One region of the Xanthomonas rydalmerensis genome, then DNA from elsewhere that is predicted to be linked to it. Evidence: riboswitches for the same ligand, from Rfam matches in the RefSeq annotation. Region 1 holds a riboswitch; the other holds the start of a gene.
What was found. Region 1 has a riboswitch for cobalamin ahead of btuB (TonB-dependent vitamin B12 receptor). Riboswitches for the same ligand answer to the same signal wherever they lie in the genome.
Positions count from the first base shown of each region.

Region 2: it holds a riboswitch for cobalamin, as region 1 does, so the genes downstream of both, metE (5-methyltetrahydropteroyltriglutamate--homocysteine S-methyltransferase) here and btuB (TonB-dependent vitamin B12 receptor) in region 1, are expected to answer to the same signal.

Region 1 is NZ_CP126170.1:4,325,154-4,332,528, forward strand. It holds gene QN245_RS18325 (DEAD/DEAH box helicase) at 1-249, shown strand, start outside; gene queD (6-carboxytetrahydropterin synthase QueD) at 441-800, shown strand; gene QN245_RS18335 (phasin family protein) at 1,077-1,454, shown strand; gene bioD (dethiobiotin synthase) at 1,868-2,557, opposite strand; gene QN245_RS18345 (GAF domain-containing protein) at 2,675-3,157, shown strand; gene QN245_RS18350 (TfoX/Sxy family protein) at 3,154-3,582, shown strand; cobalamin riboswitch at 3,867-4,083, shown strand; gene btuB (TonB-dependent vitamin B12 receptor) at 4,198-6,069, shown strand; gene gph (phosphoglycolate phosphatase) at 6,545-7,198, opposite strand.
Region 2 is NZ_CP126170.1:4,751,329-4,758,703, forward strand. It holds gene QN245_RS20355 (DUF1800 domain-containing protein) at 1-108, opposite strand, end outside; gene QN245_RS20360 (ATP-binding protein) at 321-1,691, opposite strand; gene QN245_RS20365 (response regulator transcription factor) at 1,774-2,457, opposite strand; gene QN245_RS20370 (hypothetical protein) at 2,531-2,914, opposite strand; gene dusA (tRNA dihydrouridine(20/20a) synthase DusA) at 3,335-4,354, opposite strand; cobalamin riboswitch at 4,498-4,751, shown strand; gene metE (5-methyltetrahydropteroyltriglutamate--homocysteine S-methyltransferase) at 4,963-7,254, shown strand.

The DNA.
Region 1 (7,375 bases):
GTGCCGGGCTTCGAGCCGGTGACGCCGATCCGCTGGGGCAACAACAACCCGCCGGACGAGCGTCCGGGCGGTGCCCGTCCGCCGCGTCGCGGCAGCCATGCCCGTCGCGGCCATGGCGATGCGCCGGCGCACGCGCATGCACATGCCGGCAGCAAGAAGCCCGGCGGCAACCACGCCGACGGCGCCCGCCGCCAAGGCCAGGGACGCCGGCAGGGCAACGGCGGCAACCGTCCCGCCGCGCCGCGCTGATCGCAGCGCTCGTACAGCGCTGCCGCATCACTCGACAAGCCGCCCTTCGGGGCGGCTTTTTCGTTGCGTGGTCCCAGCGCGGGCACAGGCACGGCGTCGCCGTGCGATGCCCGCCACGGGGCGCCGCCGCTGCATCGCCTCGACCCGCGCGCGACCGCGCCGCTCCCGCCCCTGCCCGTACAATGCCGCCCATGGATATCTTCAAAGTCTTCACCCTCGAAGCCGCACACCGCCTGCCCAACGTGCCGCCCGGCCACAAGTGCGCGCGCTTGCACGGGCACTCGTTCCGCATCGAGCTGCACGTCAGCGGCGAACCCGGCGCCGAGAGCGGCTGGGTCATGGATTTCGGCGACATCAAGGCGGCCTTCCGCCCGCTCTACGACCAGCTCGACCACCATTACCTCAACGACATCGAGGGCCTGGACAACCCCACCAGCGAACGCCTGGCGGTGTGGATCTGGGACCGGCTCAAGCCGGCGCTGCCGCTGCTGAGCGAAGTGGTGGTTCATGAAACCTGCACCTCCGGCTGCCGTTATCGCGGTCCGGGTTGAAAGGCTGGGAATGGAGAATGGGGAGTGGGGAATCGCAAGGGCGGCACCGCGGTGGCTGAGCGTTTGCGATGCCGCCTGCCCGTGCGTCGTAGCGCGCATTGGCGCTTGCCAGAAACCCAGAGGCGCCTTGCCGAGCCCCGGAAAATTGCGCCAAGCCATTGATCCGGAAGGTAGATTGAACGCATCCTGAGCGGCTTCAGAAAATTTTGTTGCATCGCAGCAGAATGGGCGTATGTTGCACTGCAACAGCAGTCGGCATTCCAACGGAGTTGCATGATGTCCGCTCAATTCAACGATCAGTTCAGCAGCTACACCCAGCAGTTCGCCGCCGCCGCGGCGCGTGCCAACCGCCTGGCGCTGGAGAGCGCCGAGAGCGTGTTCGGCGTGCAGTTGAAGACCTTCGAGAAGAACGTGTCGGCCACCACCGGCTTCCTCGGCGAACTGACCGAGGCCCGCGATCTGGGTACCGTGCAGGCGCTGTGGCCGAAGGGCCTGCAGATCGCCCGCGACAACTTCGAGCGGCTGGCCACGGCCAACCAGGAAGTGTTCGGCCTGGGCCTGAAGACCTCCGAGGCGATCGGCCAGCTGGCCAAGCACCAGTTCGAGGCGGCGACCGAACAGGCTGCGCCCAAGGCCAAGCCCACCGCCAAGTAACACCGTTTTCGACGTCGCTGCGGTTCGCCGCCCGACGCACGCTCGGTCTGCATGGGTCCCTCCCCCCGTGCAACCCCAGGCCCGGTAGATCCCTCCCTCTACCGGGCCTTTTTTATGGGCGGGATTCGGGAGTGGGGATTGGGGATTTGTCGATCTCGCGCGTCCCGGCGTTCCTGGCTTCCTTCATGGGAGAGGCTTCAGCGCCGATGCTCTGCTCGAAACCGGTAGATCTCTTCTTCTACCGGCTTATGCGCGCGCTTCGGGAGTGGGAGCGACATTCGGGACGAGCCGATCCCGCCGTCGGGATACCTGTCTGCGGGAAGGGCTTCAGCCCCGACGCGTCATCGGCAAGGCGTCGGGACTGAAGTCCCTCCCACACAAGCCGGCTGCGCAGCGCGCGTCTCGGCAGCGGCTCAGTCCGGGGACATTCCCGCCCACGGCTGCAACTCCGCCGCCAACTGCGCGGCCTGCGGTTGCGGCCGGTACGGCAAGCGCCCCCAGCACGGCATCGGCAGACGCGCGCGCAGCATCGCCATGTTGTCGTCGATGCGCTCCATCGCCGGGTCGATCTCGTTGCCGATCCAGCCGATGCACTGCAGGCCGTCGGCGGCGATCGCCGCGGCGCTGAGCCGGGCATGGTTGAGGCAGCCCAGGCGCAGGCCGACCACCAGCACCACCGGCAGCCCCAGCGCGCGCGCCAGATCGGCCTGATCCAGCGTCGCCGACAGCGGCGCCGCCCAGCCGCCGACACCCTCCACCACCACCACGTCGGCCTGCGCGCGCAGGCGTTCGAAGGCGGCGGCGATCGGCACCAGTTCCAGTTGCACGCCGGCATCGGCGGCGGCCAATTCCGGCGCCAGCGGCAGCGGCAACGCGTAGGGATTGAGATCGGCGTAGGCCGGCCGCGGCGCGCTCGCGTCCTGCAGGGCAAGCGCGTCCTCGTTGCGCCAGCCGTCGGCGTCGCGGCTGCAGCCGCTGGCGACCGGCTTCATGCCCACCGCGCGCTGGCCACGCGCGCGCAAGGCATGCAGCAGCGCGGTGCTGGCGATGGTCTTGCCGATGCCGGTATCGGTGCCGGTGACGTAGAAGGCGGGAACAGCCATGCGAAAACCCTGTCGGTTGGCCGGCGGGACGCGCGGCGGCGCGCAGGATAGCCGGGCGCGTCGCGCGCGTCAGCCGCCGCGGTGCCGGCGGACGCAGCGCGCTGCTAGACTCGCGCGATGTTCGCCTCGTCCTCGCTCACCGGCAGCAAGCCGGAACAGTACGCCCAGTTGCTCGACCAGGCCCGTGCCCTGGTCGCCGGGGAGCCCGACCGCATCGCCAATGCCGCCAACCTGGCGGCGCTGGTGTACCACGCGCTGCCGCGGCTGAACTGGGTCGGTTTCTATCTCTACGACGGCAAGGAACTGGTGGTCGGCCCGTTCCAGGGCCTGCCCGCCTGCGTGCGCATTCCGCTGCACAAGGGCGTGTGCGGCGCGGCCGCCAGCAGCGGCCAGACCCAGCGCATCGACGACGTGGAGGCGTTCCCCGGACACATTGCCTGCGATTCCGCCTCGCGCTCGGAACTGGTGGTGCCGCTGCTGCGCGGCAGTGCATTGGTCGGCGTGTTCGACCTGGACAGCCCGGACCTGGCCCGCTTCGACGCCGACGACCAGCGCGGCCTGGAAGCGATCGCCCAGGTCTTCGTCGACAGCCTGCGATGAGCACGGCCAAGCTGCGCAACATCGGCCCCAAGAGCGCGGCCTGGCTGCGCCAGGTCGGCGTGCGCACGCAGCAGGACCTGGAGGCGGCCGGCGCGGTCGGCGCCTTCGTCAAGGTCAAGCGCGCCGGCTTCAAGCCCAGCCTCAACCTGCTGTATTCGCTGGAAGGCGCGCTCAGCGGCTGTCACTGGCAGGAACTGTCCGAGGCGCGGCGCGCGCAGTTGCTGGGCGAGCTAGAGACCGCGACGGCGGCGCTGCCGGCGCAGCGCGGCCTGCCGGTGGCCGGGCCGGTGGCGACCACCCATTTCGACCGCGACGACACGCGCGGCGACGACGCTGCCGACGGCGCCTACGCGCACGAGGCGCACGACACGCCGGTGGGCGACCATCACGGCGACGACGACAGCCACGGCACCCACGCCGACTAGGGCGTTGCCGCATCCCCAAGCATGCCGCGCCTTGATTGCGCATGCCTGTGACAACGCAGAACGTGGACGTGAGTCCGCGCCCGAGCGACAACGCGACCACGGACGCACGCGATCACAGCCCTTCGGGCGAGGTCTGGCCGGCATGTCGCCTGCGCCGCGCGGCCCGACCTGACTGCCCGTCGGCGCTGCGCCGCGCACCACCGGTGGCGCGCTTGCCAGACCCAAAGCCGCACCCCCGGGATGGATGGGCATGCCCTACCCCGCGCAGCCAGCGGCGATCGCGTACAATCGCGCCGCTTCAAGGTGACCCACCGGCTCCGGCCAGCGGGTTGAAACGGGAAGCCGGTGCGTCTTGCGACAAGGCCGGCGCTGCCCCCGCAACGGTAAGCGATCCGCGCTGACGACTTTCGCCACTGTGCCACGGCATGGGAAGGCGTCGCAGCCGGGAGGCCCGCCTCCCAGATCGCCAGCCCGGAGACCGGCCTTGCAGCTCACTGGTTGCGATGCGGAGGGCGTCGCGGCGTGCCGCGCCGCGTTCGGCGCCGTCCGCTTGCACCTTCCGTTCGCGACTCCCTCGCCGTCACAGCGCGCAGCCGCGCGCCGGAGTTGCCACCCATGTCGTCCCGCCTGCTTTCGGTCGCGATCGCGTCCGCCCTGTCCCTGCCCGCGCTGGCCCACGCCGCCGACGCCGCCACCGATCTCGACCAGGTCCTGGTCACCGCCACCCGCACTCAGATCTCGGTGGAGGACAGCGTGGTCCCGGCGCAGGTCATCGACCGCGCGGAGATCGAGCGCAGCCAGGCCACGTCGCTGGCGCAGCTGCTGCAGGGCCGCGCCGGCATCGGCATCTCCAACCAGGGCGGCCTGGGCAAGCTGACCACGCTGAGCCTGCGCGGCAGCGAATCGGACCACGTGCTGGTGCTGGTGGACGGCGTGCGCATCGGCTCGGCCAGCGCCGGCCTGGCCGCGTTCCAGGACCTGCCGCTGAGCCAGATCGAGCGCATCGAGATCGTGCGTGGCCCGCGGTCGAGCCTGTACGGCTCCGACGCGATCGGCGGCGTCATCCAGATCTTCACCCGCCGCGGCGGTCAGGGCTTCCAGCAGAACCTGAGCCTGGGCGGCGGCAGCCACGGCCTGCGCGAGGCCGGCGCCGGCTTCAGCAACCGCGGCGAGCGCGGCTGGCTGGCCGTGCAGGGCGGCTACCAGAAGACCGACGGCATCAATGCCTGCAACGGCTCGGCCACGCTGTTCGCGGGCTGCTTCGTCGACCAGCCCGACCGCGACGGCTACCGCAACGTCTCGCTGAGCGCGCGCGGCGGCTACGCGCTGACCGACACGCTGCGCATCGAAGGCCAGGCGCTGAACATCGACAGCCGCAACGAGTACGACGGCGATCCGCTGTTCGCCGGCAACGAGGCCGACAACACCCAGCAGGTGTTCGGCGGCAAGCTCGACTGGACCCCGTCCGATCGCCTGCACCTGGCCGCGCAGTTCGGTCGCAACGTCGACGACGCCGACAGCTACTACCGTGCCCCCGGCGCGCGCACCCGCAGCTTCGTCAGCACCTTCGACAGCCGCCGCGACACCGCCGCGCTGCAGGGCGACATCACCCTCGCCGAAGGCCACCTGCTCAGCGTCGGCAGCGACTGGCAGCGCGAGCACGTCACCAGCACCACCGCTTTCGACGTCGACAGCCGCGACAACACCGGCGTGTTCGCCGAGTACCAGGGCCGTTTCGGCGCGCAGCAGGTGCAGGCCAGCGTGCGCAGCGACGACAACGAGCAGTTCGGCGAACACACCACCGGCAGCCTCGGCTGGGGCCTGGCGCTGGCGCATGGCCTCAAGCTCACCGCCAGCGTCGGCACCGGCTTCAAGGCGCCGACCTTCAACGACCTGTACTACCCGTTCGCCGGCAATCCGGAGTTGAAGCCGGAGCGTTCCAAGAGCGGCAACCTGGGCGTGGCGCAGTACGCCGACAGCTGGAACTGGACCTTCAACGCCTACGAGACCCGGGTCAAGGACCTGATCTCCTACGACGCGATCAGCTTCCTGCCGGTCAACGTGGACGAGGCGCGCATCCGCGGCGCCGAACTGACCGGCTATGCGCTGCTGGCCGGCTGGGAACTGTCGGCGCAGCTGAGCCACACCGACCCGCGCAACCGCAGCGATGGCGGCAACCGCGACAACTGGCTGGCGCGTCGCGCGCAGAACACCGCGCGCCTGGACGTGGATCGCGGCATCGGCCCGGTCAAGCTCGGCGTCACCGTGTTCGGCAGCGGCCACCGCTTCGACGACGCGGCCAACCGCGTACGCCTGGCCGGCTACGGCACCGTCGACCTGCGCGCGGAATACGCGTTCACCCCGGACTGGACGCTGCAGGCCAAGGCCAGCAACGTGTTCGACCGCGACTACCAGACCATCAACTGGTACAACCAGCCGGGCCGCGAGTACGCGCTGACCCTGCGCTACGCGCCGGCGGCGCGCTGAGTCGGCGCCCCGCGCTGCGCCGGCGGGCGTGGCGCGGGGCAGCCCGCACGGAAAACACGCGCGTCTTTTTTGTAGGAGCGGCTTTAGCCGCGACAGGCTTTCCCGCGAACTCCCGTCGCGGCTGAAGCCGCTCCGCATGTGCGACCACGTCGGATGTAGATGCGCGCATTCTCAACGCAGGCATGCGCGATGCATCGCGCAGTTGGTCGCTCGCGATAAGGGCCGCTGGCTGTCGAACGCAAACACCCGCCCTCGTGCTCATGCATCGCGGCACGAACCTCACAGTTCGGCGCCCGCTACGCGCCCGTACCCTCACCCCAACCCCTCTCCCGGGGGGAGAGGGGCGTAATGCGTCATGGGTTGTGGGAGCGGCTTCAGCCGCGACGGGCCTTGCCGGGAAAGCCTGTCGCGGCTGAAGCCGTTCAACCGCATCCCGATCTTTGCGCTGCTCCGCGGTGCTTGAACCGCCGTCGTATCAACGCAGTTGCAGCAGCTCGCGCAGGTCGTCCATCAGCAGCACCACATCGGCGGTGACCAGATCCAGATCGCGCGGATAGCCGTAGCGCACCAGCGCCACCGGCATGCCGGCGGCCTGCCCGGCCTGCAGGTCGGTCCCCGAATCGCCGACCATCAGGCAGCGCGCCGGCGGTTTCGCGAACTGCTGTGCCAGGTGCAGCAGCGGCACCGGACTGGGCTTGCGTTCGGGCAGGCTGTCGCCGCCCAGCACCGCAGAGAACAGATCGGCCACGCCCAGATGGCGCAGCAGCGGCGGCACCATCGCCGACGGCTTGTTGGTGCACAGCGCCAGCGTCACCCCGTCCGCGTGCAGTTGCGTCAGCGTCTCGGCCGCGCCGGGATACAGCCGCGGACTGCGCAACAGGCATTCGGCGTAGTGACGCATGAAGGTCGGCATCACCGTCTCGAGTGGCGTGGCGTCGCCGGCATGCCGCCAGGCGATCTCGACCAGCTTGCGCACGCCCTCGCCGATCCAGCCGAGCACGGTCGCCTCCGGCACGCGCGGCAGGCCGAAGTCGGCCAGCGTGCGGTTCAACGCCTCGGCGATGTCGGCGCCGCTGTCGACCAGGGTGCCGTCCAGGTCGAACACCACCAATGCGTAGGGGAACGTCATCTCGTGCCAATGCGGGAGGGGGAAGTGCGCATTGTAGGTGGGGCAAGGCTGGTATGCGGTCGCGACAAGGCCGATCAGCATGACCAGACGATGAAGTCGGTGTTCCAATCCTTGCAGCATGCCCCTGTGGGAGGGACTTCAGTCCCGACGCGGAAGAGGCGAAGGCCACGTTTCCTG
Region 2 (7,375 bases), 430 kb from region 1:
GAACAGCACCAGCAGCAACGACAACAACAGTCGCTGGGTGTTGCGCAATACACGCCGGCCGCGCACGCGCAGACGCGTTGCTGCAGGACGATGCCGGGATGCGGACATGCGAGGCTCCTGGACGAAAAGCGGCGTGAAGACCGGCGCAGTATCGCCAGCTGTGCGCCGGTCGCGTTAAGCCACTGTCGGAAACCTCCCGGTCATTTGCACGGGATTCACCTGCTGCTGCGGCGCAGCAGCGTCATGTGCGGTCTGTCAGTGCTCATGGCCGCTGCGCGGCGGGATGTCGGTCCCAAGCCAGCGCGGGGACGCCGCTGGACTCAAAATCCCGGCGGCAGGGTGACCAGGAAGCGCGCCCCGCCCAGTTCCTCGGAGCGGCTGACCTGCAGTTCGCCGCGATAGCCCTTGACCAGGTCCTGCACGATCGCCAGGCCGATGCCATGGCCGTGCACGCGCTCGTCGCCGCGCACGCCGCGCTGCAGGATGTGCGCGACCTCGTCCGGGGCGATGCCGGGGCCGTCGTCCTCCACCGAGATGATCAGGCCGGCGCGGCGGCTGCCGGCGGCCGGTTCCGGGCGCACGCTCAGCAGCACCCGCCGGCGCGCCCACTTGAACGCATTCTCCAGCAGGTTGCCGAGCAGTTCCTGCAGGTCGCCAGGCTCGCCATGGAAGCGCGCGCTCGGCTCGATGTCGAACTCGCACAGCACGCCCTTGGCCGCGTAGACCTTCTCCAGGCCGCGCACGATCTCCTCGGCATTGGGCTCGATCGGCAACGGCGCGGCGAACAGCTTGTGGCCGCTGGAGGCGGCGCGCGCCAACTGATACGACACCAGGTTGTTCATGCGCCGCAGCTGCACGTCCAGCTCTTCGCGCAGCTCCGGCCCCTGCGCGCCGCTGTCGAGCTGGGTGCGCAGCACCGCCAGCGGCGTCTTCAGGCTGTGCGCCAGGTCGGCCAGGGTGTTGCGCTGACGGTCCAGGTTCTCGCGCTCGCTCTCGATGAAGGCGTTGATGCTGTCGGTCAGCGGTTCCAGCTCGCGCGGATGGCGATCGCCCATGCGCATGGCTTCGCCGCGCTGCACCTTGGTCAGTTCGTTGATCACACGGCGCAGCGGGCGCAGGCTCCATTGCAGGATGAAGGCCTGCAGCACCAACAGGATCAGGCCGGCGCCACCGAGGTTGAACCACACCCGGCCGCGGAACACGCGCAGCTGCGCGCCCAGCGCGCGGGTGTCCTCCATGATGTAGATGGTGACCGGGGTTTCCTTGTCGCGGCGCACGTAGGCCAGGCCGATGCCGTAGCGGTAGACCTCGCCCTCGCTGCCGTCGATCTGGGTCATCGGCCAGGGCCCGTCGAAGGTTTCCTGGCGCGGCTCGAGCATGCCGCCGCGCGGTGGCAGCGGGCCCTCGCTGGACATCGAGATCCAGCCTTCGGTGGGCAACACGATCTGCGCGTACAGGCCGCTGCCGGGCCGGTCGAAATGCGGGTCCGGCGGCGGCTTGTCGTTGTTGATGTACAGCGATCCGTCGCGGGCGACGTCGATGTTGTTGGCGTACGCGGTGGCGTAGCTCTTCAGGCGCTCGCGCAGGTTGCTCAACGCGGTGTCGGCGAACGCCTGGTCCAGCGCGTAACCGGCCGCGGCCAGGAACGCCAGCAGGCTGAGGCTGGCGGCGAGCAGCTGGCGCGCCTGCAAGGAACGCGGGCGCCAGCGTTTGTACCACCTGGGTCGTGCCGCCACGCGGTCGCTTCCTCGGTGTGCTCGCCGGCGCCTGCGATCAGCCTTCGGTGCGCGGAATCGCGAACCGGTAGCCGCGGCCGCGCACGGTCTCGATCGGCTTCAACTCGCCGTCCGGGTCCAGCTTCTTGCGCAGGCGGCCGATGAACACTTCGAGCACGTTGGAATCGCGGTCGAAATCCTGCTGATAGATGTGCTCGGTCAGGTCCGCCTTGGAGACCAGTTCGCCGGCATGCATCATCAAATACTCAAGTACCTTGTACTCGTAGCTGGTCAGGTCGACGTTGCTGCCGCTGACGCTGACGGTCTGCGCCGCCAGGTCCAGCGCGACCGGACCGCATTCCAGGGTCGGCTTGCTCCAGCCGGCGGCGCGGCGCAGCAGCGCATTGACGCGCGCCAGCAGCTCTTCGACATGGAACGGCTTGACCAGATAATCGTCGGCGCCCTGCTTGAGGCCTTCGACCTTGTCCTGCCAGCTGGAACGTGCGGTGAGGATCAGCACCGGAAACTTCTTGCCTTCGTCGCGCAGCGCCTTGATCAGTTCCATGCCCGACATCTTCGGCAGGCCGAGATCGATGATGCCCACGTCGAAGGGCACTTCGCGGCCCATGTACAGGCCTTCCTCGCCGTCCTGCGCCGCATCCACCGCAAAGCCTTCGCGCTTCAGGCGAGCGGCCAGGGTCTCTCGCAGCGGAGCTTCGTCTTCGACCAGAAGGATACGCATGAACTCTCCCTAGTAACTTACAGGTGGCCGGTGGCCGGGGCGGTGTGTGGAACCTGAACCGAACTATCCGGACTCACGGGTGATCGTCGCGTGGTGGCTCGGGAGGCTCGCCCGACCGCGGCGCCCGCGGCGGTGCCGCACGGCCAGGCTGCGGATCGTCCATGTAGCGTACCCGCCCACGGCCGTCCATGTACTTGACGCGGTTGATGTCGCGTCCGTCGAACGGCACGCGCTCGGCGCCGAGGATCTGACCGCCGGTGGACCGCTGCACCCGGCGCACCGCATCGGACAGGGAACTGCCGGCATAGTCACGGCTGCGTCCCGCGTCGCGCTCCGGCGGCGCCATCGCGCCCGGCATGGGCGGCTGCTGCGCACGGCCATGCCCAGCCGCGACCGACGCCAGCGCGAGCGCGAAGACGGCGGCAAAGCGGTAGTGGCGGGAAGCAGGAGAAGTCACGACGGGCATCCTAACGGACTGATCGGAAACGTTCAAAACTTGTGAAGCGCGACACCTCGTGGAAACGAAGACGACCTCGAGAAATCGAGGCAAATTCTTGATTTTTCGGGGTGAATCCGGTCTGAACTTTTCCGGCCGCCACGGGCGACATTCAGTCAAATGAACCTATGAAGAGTCGATGCAAGGGCCGCGCCAGGGGTCTGGAGAGGCCCTGCGGCAGGTGCTTCGCAGCGTCTCCGGGAACGCAGAGACTAGCCGGCCATACCTGAACGGAATCCCTGAACGAAAGGAGGAAAGTGGGATGCGGACCCGTCGCCGACCGATTCGCGACGTTGTCCTACACTCTAGAGAAGAGACGAGGTCGACCAGCGACGAGCAAGGCAATGGCGCCTCCACTGCGTTCCGATTGGCTCCCGCCGATCAGGCCGCCGCGCGTGTCGCTTCATCGGTGACCGCCAACGCCCGCTCCAGCAGCGCCCAGTCCGCGCCCGGCCGGTGCGCGCCTTCGCTGAGCACCTGGCGGAAGGCGCGGCCGCCGGGCTGCCCGTGGAACAGGCCGAGCAGGTGCCGGGTGATGTGCTTGAGCGCCAGGCCCTCGGCCAGGCGTGCCTCGACGTAGGGACGCAGCGCACGCAGCAACTCCGCGCGCGGGCGCGGCGCGGCGCCGGTCAGGGCCGCGTCCAGCCGATGCAGGACGTAGGGGTCGTGATAGGCCGCGCGGCCCAGCATCACCCCGTCCACCGCCTGCAACTGCGCCTGCGCCGTCTCCACCGCGGCCAGGCCGCCATTGAGCACCACCTGCAACTGCGGCCGCTCGCGCTTGAGCCGATGCGCCCAGTCGTAGCGTAGCGGCGGCACTTCGCGGTTCTCCTTCGGCGACAGGCCCTGCAGCCAGGCATTGCGCGCATGCACCACGAACAGTCCGCAACCAGCCGCGGCGACCTGGTCGACGAAGGCCAGGAACACCGCATAGTCGTCGTCCTGGTCCACGCCCAGCCGGCATTTCACCGTCACCGGGATGTCCACCGCCGCGACCATCGCCGCCACACACTCGGCGACCAGCGTCGGCTCGCGCATCAGGCAGGCACCGAAGCGCCCGGCCTGCACCCGGTCGGACGGGCAACCGCAATTGAGGTTGATCTCGTCGTAGCCCCAGTCCTGGCCGATCCGCGCCGCCTGCGCCAGCAGCGCCGGCTCGCTGCCGCCGAGCTGCAGCGCCAGCGGATGCTCGGACGCATCGAAATCCAGCAACCGCGCACGATCGCCCAGCACCACCGCATTGGCGTGCACCATCTCGGTGTACAGCCGCGCCGACGGCGCGAGCAACCGGTGGAACACCCGGCAGTGGCGGTCGGTCCAGTCCATCATCGGGGCCACGGACAGGCGCAGCGAGGCGGCGTAACGCGCGGGGAGATCGGCGGTGGGGAGCGGAAGCGTCATCGGCACGACGGGCGGGCGCCGCCGGCTATCCGCCGCAGCGCCAGTCATTGACTTAGGGATCAATAGCTTACACGTTCGCCATGAACGTTGCCGGGACCTACCGACAAAAACGCACTGGCGCTTGACCCGCCACCGCATCCGGCCTATCGTGCGCTCGCCGAAGGTATTCATCTCTTCATTCGGATGAAGGGATGGATTTAAACGGGAATCCGGTGACGGCCGGCGCCGCAAGCGCCTGCCCATTCCGGAGCTGCCCCGCAGCGGTGAATGGAAACGACCTCCGTCAATGGCACTGGGCCAGCGCATGCCGGCCTGGGAAGCGACGGACAGTAGGTGCGCAGCCGGCACGGTGCGCGTGTCCATCAGCCCGAATACCGGCCCCGGCCGGAGGACCGTGCGTCCTCCGATTCGACCTGGCGCCTCCGCGGGGAGGCGGCCGGACCGCGACCCGGCCTTGCGCCGCGCCGCGTCGTCCGCCTGCCCGCGCGGTACCGGTTCGCCCGCGGGGGCGAAGGTCGCTGGCGTGGCGGGCGGTCCGTGCGAACGGGACGCGCGGCGCGCGGTTCCTTCGTTCCTCAATGCCCTTGAACGCAATGAGGAAACGCAACATGACGATCGTGACCAACCTAGGCTTCCCGCGCATCGGTGCGCGGCGCGAGCTCAAGCAGGCGCTGGAACGCTACTGGCGCCGCGACATCGATAGCGCGCAACTGCAGGACACCGCACGCGACCTGCGCCTGCGCCACTGGCAGCTGCAACGCGAGGCCGGGGTGGACGTGCCACCCAGCAACGACTTCAGCCTGTACGACGCGATGCTCGACACCGCGTTCCTGTTCGATGCGATCCCGCAGCGCTACCGCGCGCTGGCCGATGCCGATCCGCTGGCCGGCTACTTCGCGATGGCGCGCGGCACCCAAGAAAACGGCCTGGACCTGCACGCGCTGGAAATGACCAAGTGGTTCGACACCAACTACCACTACCTGGTGCCGGAGCTGGCGCGGCGCCAGCACTTCCGCCTGCGCGGCGACAAGCCGGTGGTGGAGTTCCTGGAAGCCAAGGCGCAGGGCATCCAGACCCGGCCGGTGCTGATCGGGCCGGTGACCTTCCTGGCGCTGTCCAAGACGGTGGACGGCAGCGACCGCTGGGCACTGCTGGACAGTCTGCTGCCGGTGTACGCCGACCTGCTGCAGCGCCTGCATGCGGCCGGTGCCGGCTGGGTGCAGCTCGACGAGCCGGCGCTGGTGCTGGACCTGGACGACGCCGCGCGCGCCGCCTATCGCCGCGCCTACGACGTCCTGGCGCAGGCGCCGCGGCCGAAGCTGCTGCTGACCAGCTATTTCGGCGAGCTGGGCGACAACCTGGAGCTGGCGATGGCGCTGCCGGTGGACGGCGTGCACGTGGATCTGGTGCGCGGCGTGGCGCAACTGGACGCGGTGCTGCAAGCCTTGCCAGCCGGTCGCGTACTCTCGGCCGGCCTGGTCAACGGCCGCAACGTGTGGCGCACGCCGCTGGACAACGCGCTCACCCTGGCCCGTTACGCGGCCGGCCATGTCGGCCGCGAGCGGTTGTGGCTGGCGCCGTCGTGCTCGCTGCTGCATGTGCCGGTGGATCTGCAGCAGGAGACCAAGCTGGACCGTGAACTGGTCGGCTGGCTGGCCTTCGCCAGGCAGAAGCTGCAGGAACTGCGCACCCTGGCCGATGCGCTGGACGATCAGCCGCAGGCGCAGGCGGGACTGGATGCAGCGCGCGATGCGTTGGCCAGCCGCCGTGCCTCCGCCCGCGTGCACCGCGCCGAGGTGGCGCGACGGGTAGACGCACTGACCGACGATGCCGGCCGCCGGCAGTCGCCTTATGCGCAGCGCCGCCAGGCGCAGCAGGCCGCGTTGCGGCTGCCGCTGTATCCGACCACCACGATCGGCTCGTTCCCGCAGACCGAGCAGGTGCGGCAGGCGCGCGCGCAGCACAAGGCCGGCAAGCTCGACGATGCCGCGTACGACGCGTTCCTGGCTGCCGAGACCGAACGCTGCGTGCGCGCGCAGGAGCAACTGGGCCTGGATGTGCTGGTGCACGGCGAGTTCGAGCGCAACGACATGGTCGAGTACTTCGGCGAGCAACTCGACGGCTTCGCCTTCACCCGGCACGGCTGGGTGCAGAGCTACGGCTCGCGCTGCGTGAAGCCGCCGATCATCTACGGCGACGTGCAGCGTCCGGCGCCGATGACGCTGCGCTGGACCCAGTACGCGCAGTCGCTGACCGAGCGGCCGATGAAGGGCATGCTGACCGGGCCGGTGACGGTGCTGCAGTGGTCGTTCGTGCGCGACGACCAGGAGCGCGCGCAGACCTGCCGGCAGATCGCGCTGGCGCTGCGCGATGAGGTGCGCGACCTGGAGGCGGCCGGCATCGGCGTGATCCAGATCGACGAGCCGGCGATCCGCGAAGGCCTGCCGCTGCGCCGCGCCGACTGGCAGGCGTACCTGGACTGGGCGGTGCAGTGCTTCCGCATCGCCGCGGCCGGCGTGCGCGACGCCACGCAGATCCACACCCACATGTGCTACTCGGAGTTCAACGACATCATCGAGGCGGTGGCGGCGATGGACGCGGACGTGATCTCGATCGAGACCTCGCGCTCGCGCATGGAACTGCTCGATGCCTTCGTGCGCTTCCGCTATCCGAACGCGATCGGGCCCGGCGTGTACGACATCCATTCGCCACGCGTGCCGAGCACGCAGGAGATGGTGGAGTTGCTGGAGAAGGCGCGGGCGGTGCTGGATCCGCAGCAACTGTGGGTCAACCCGGATTGCGGGCTGAAGACCCGTGGCTGGGCGGAAACGCGTAGCGCCCTGGAAGCGATGGTCGCCGCGGCGCGGCAATTGCGCAGTCAGCAGGCGCAGGCAGCGTGACCGGCGATGCCCGGCGCCACGTGCGCCGGGCATCGTTGTGCTCCAGGCATGTCCGGCATCCCAGTTCGGTGCGCATTGCTGCATTGCGTCTTTGTCCGGCAATGTGCGCTGGCTATAACCG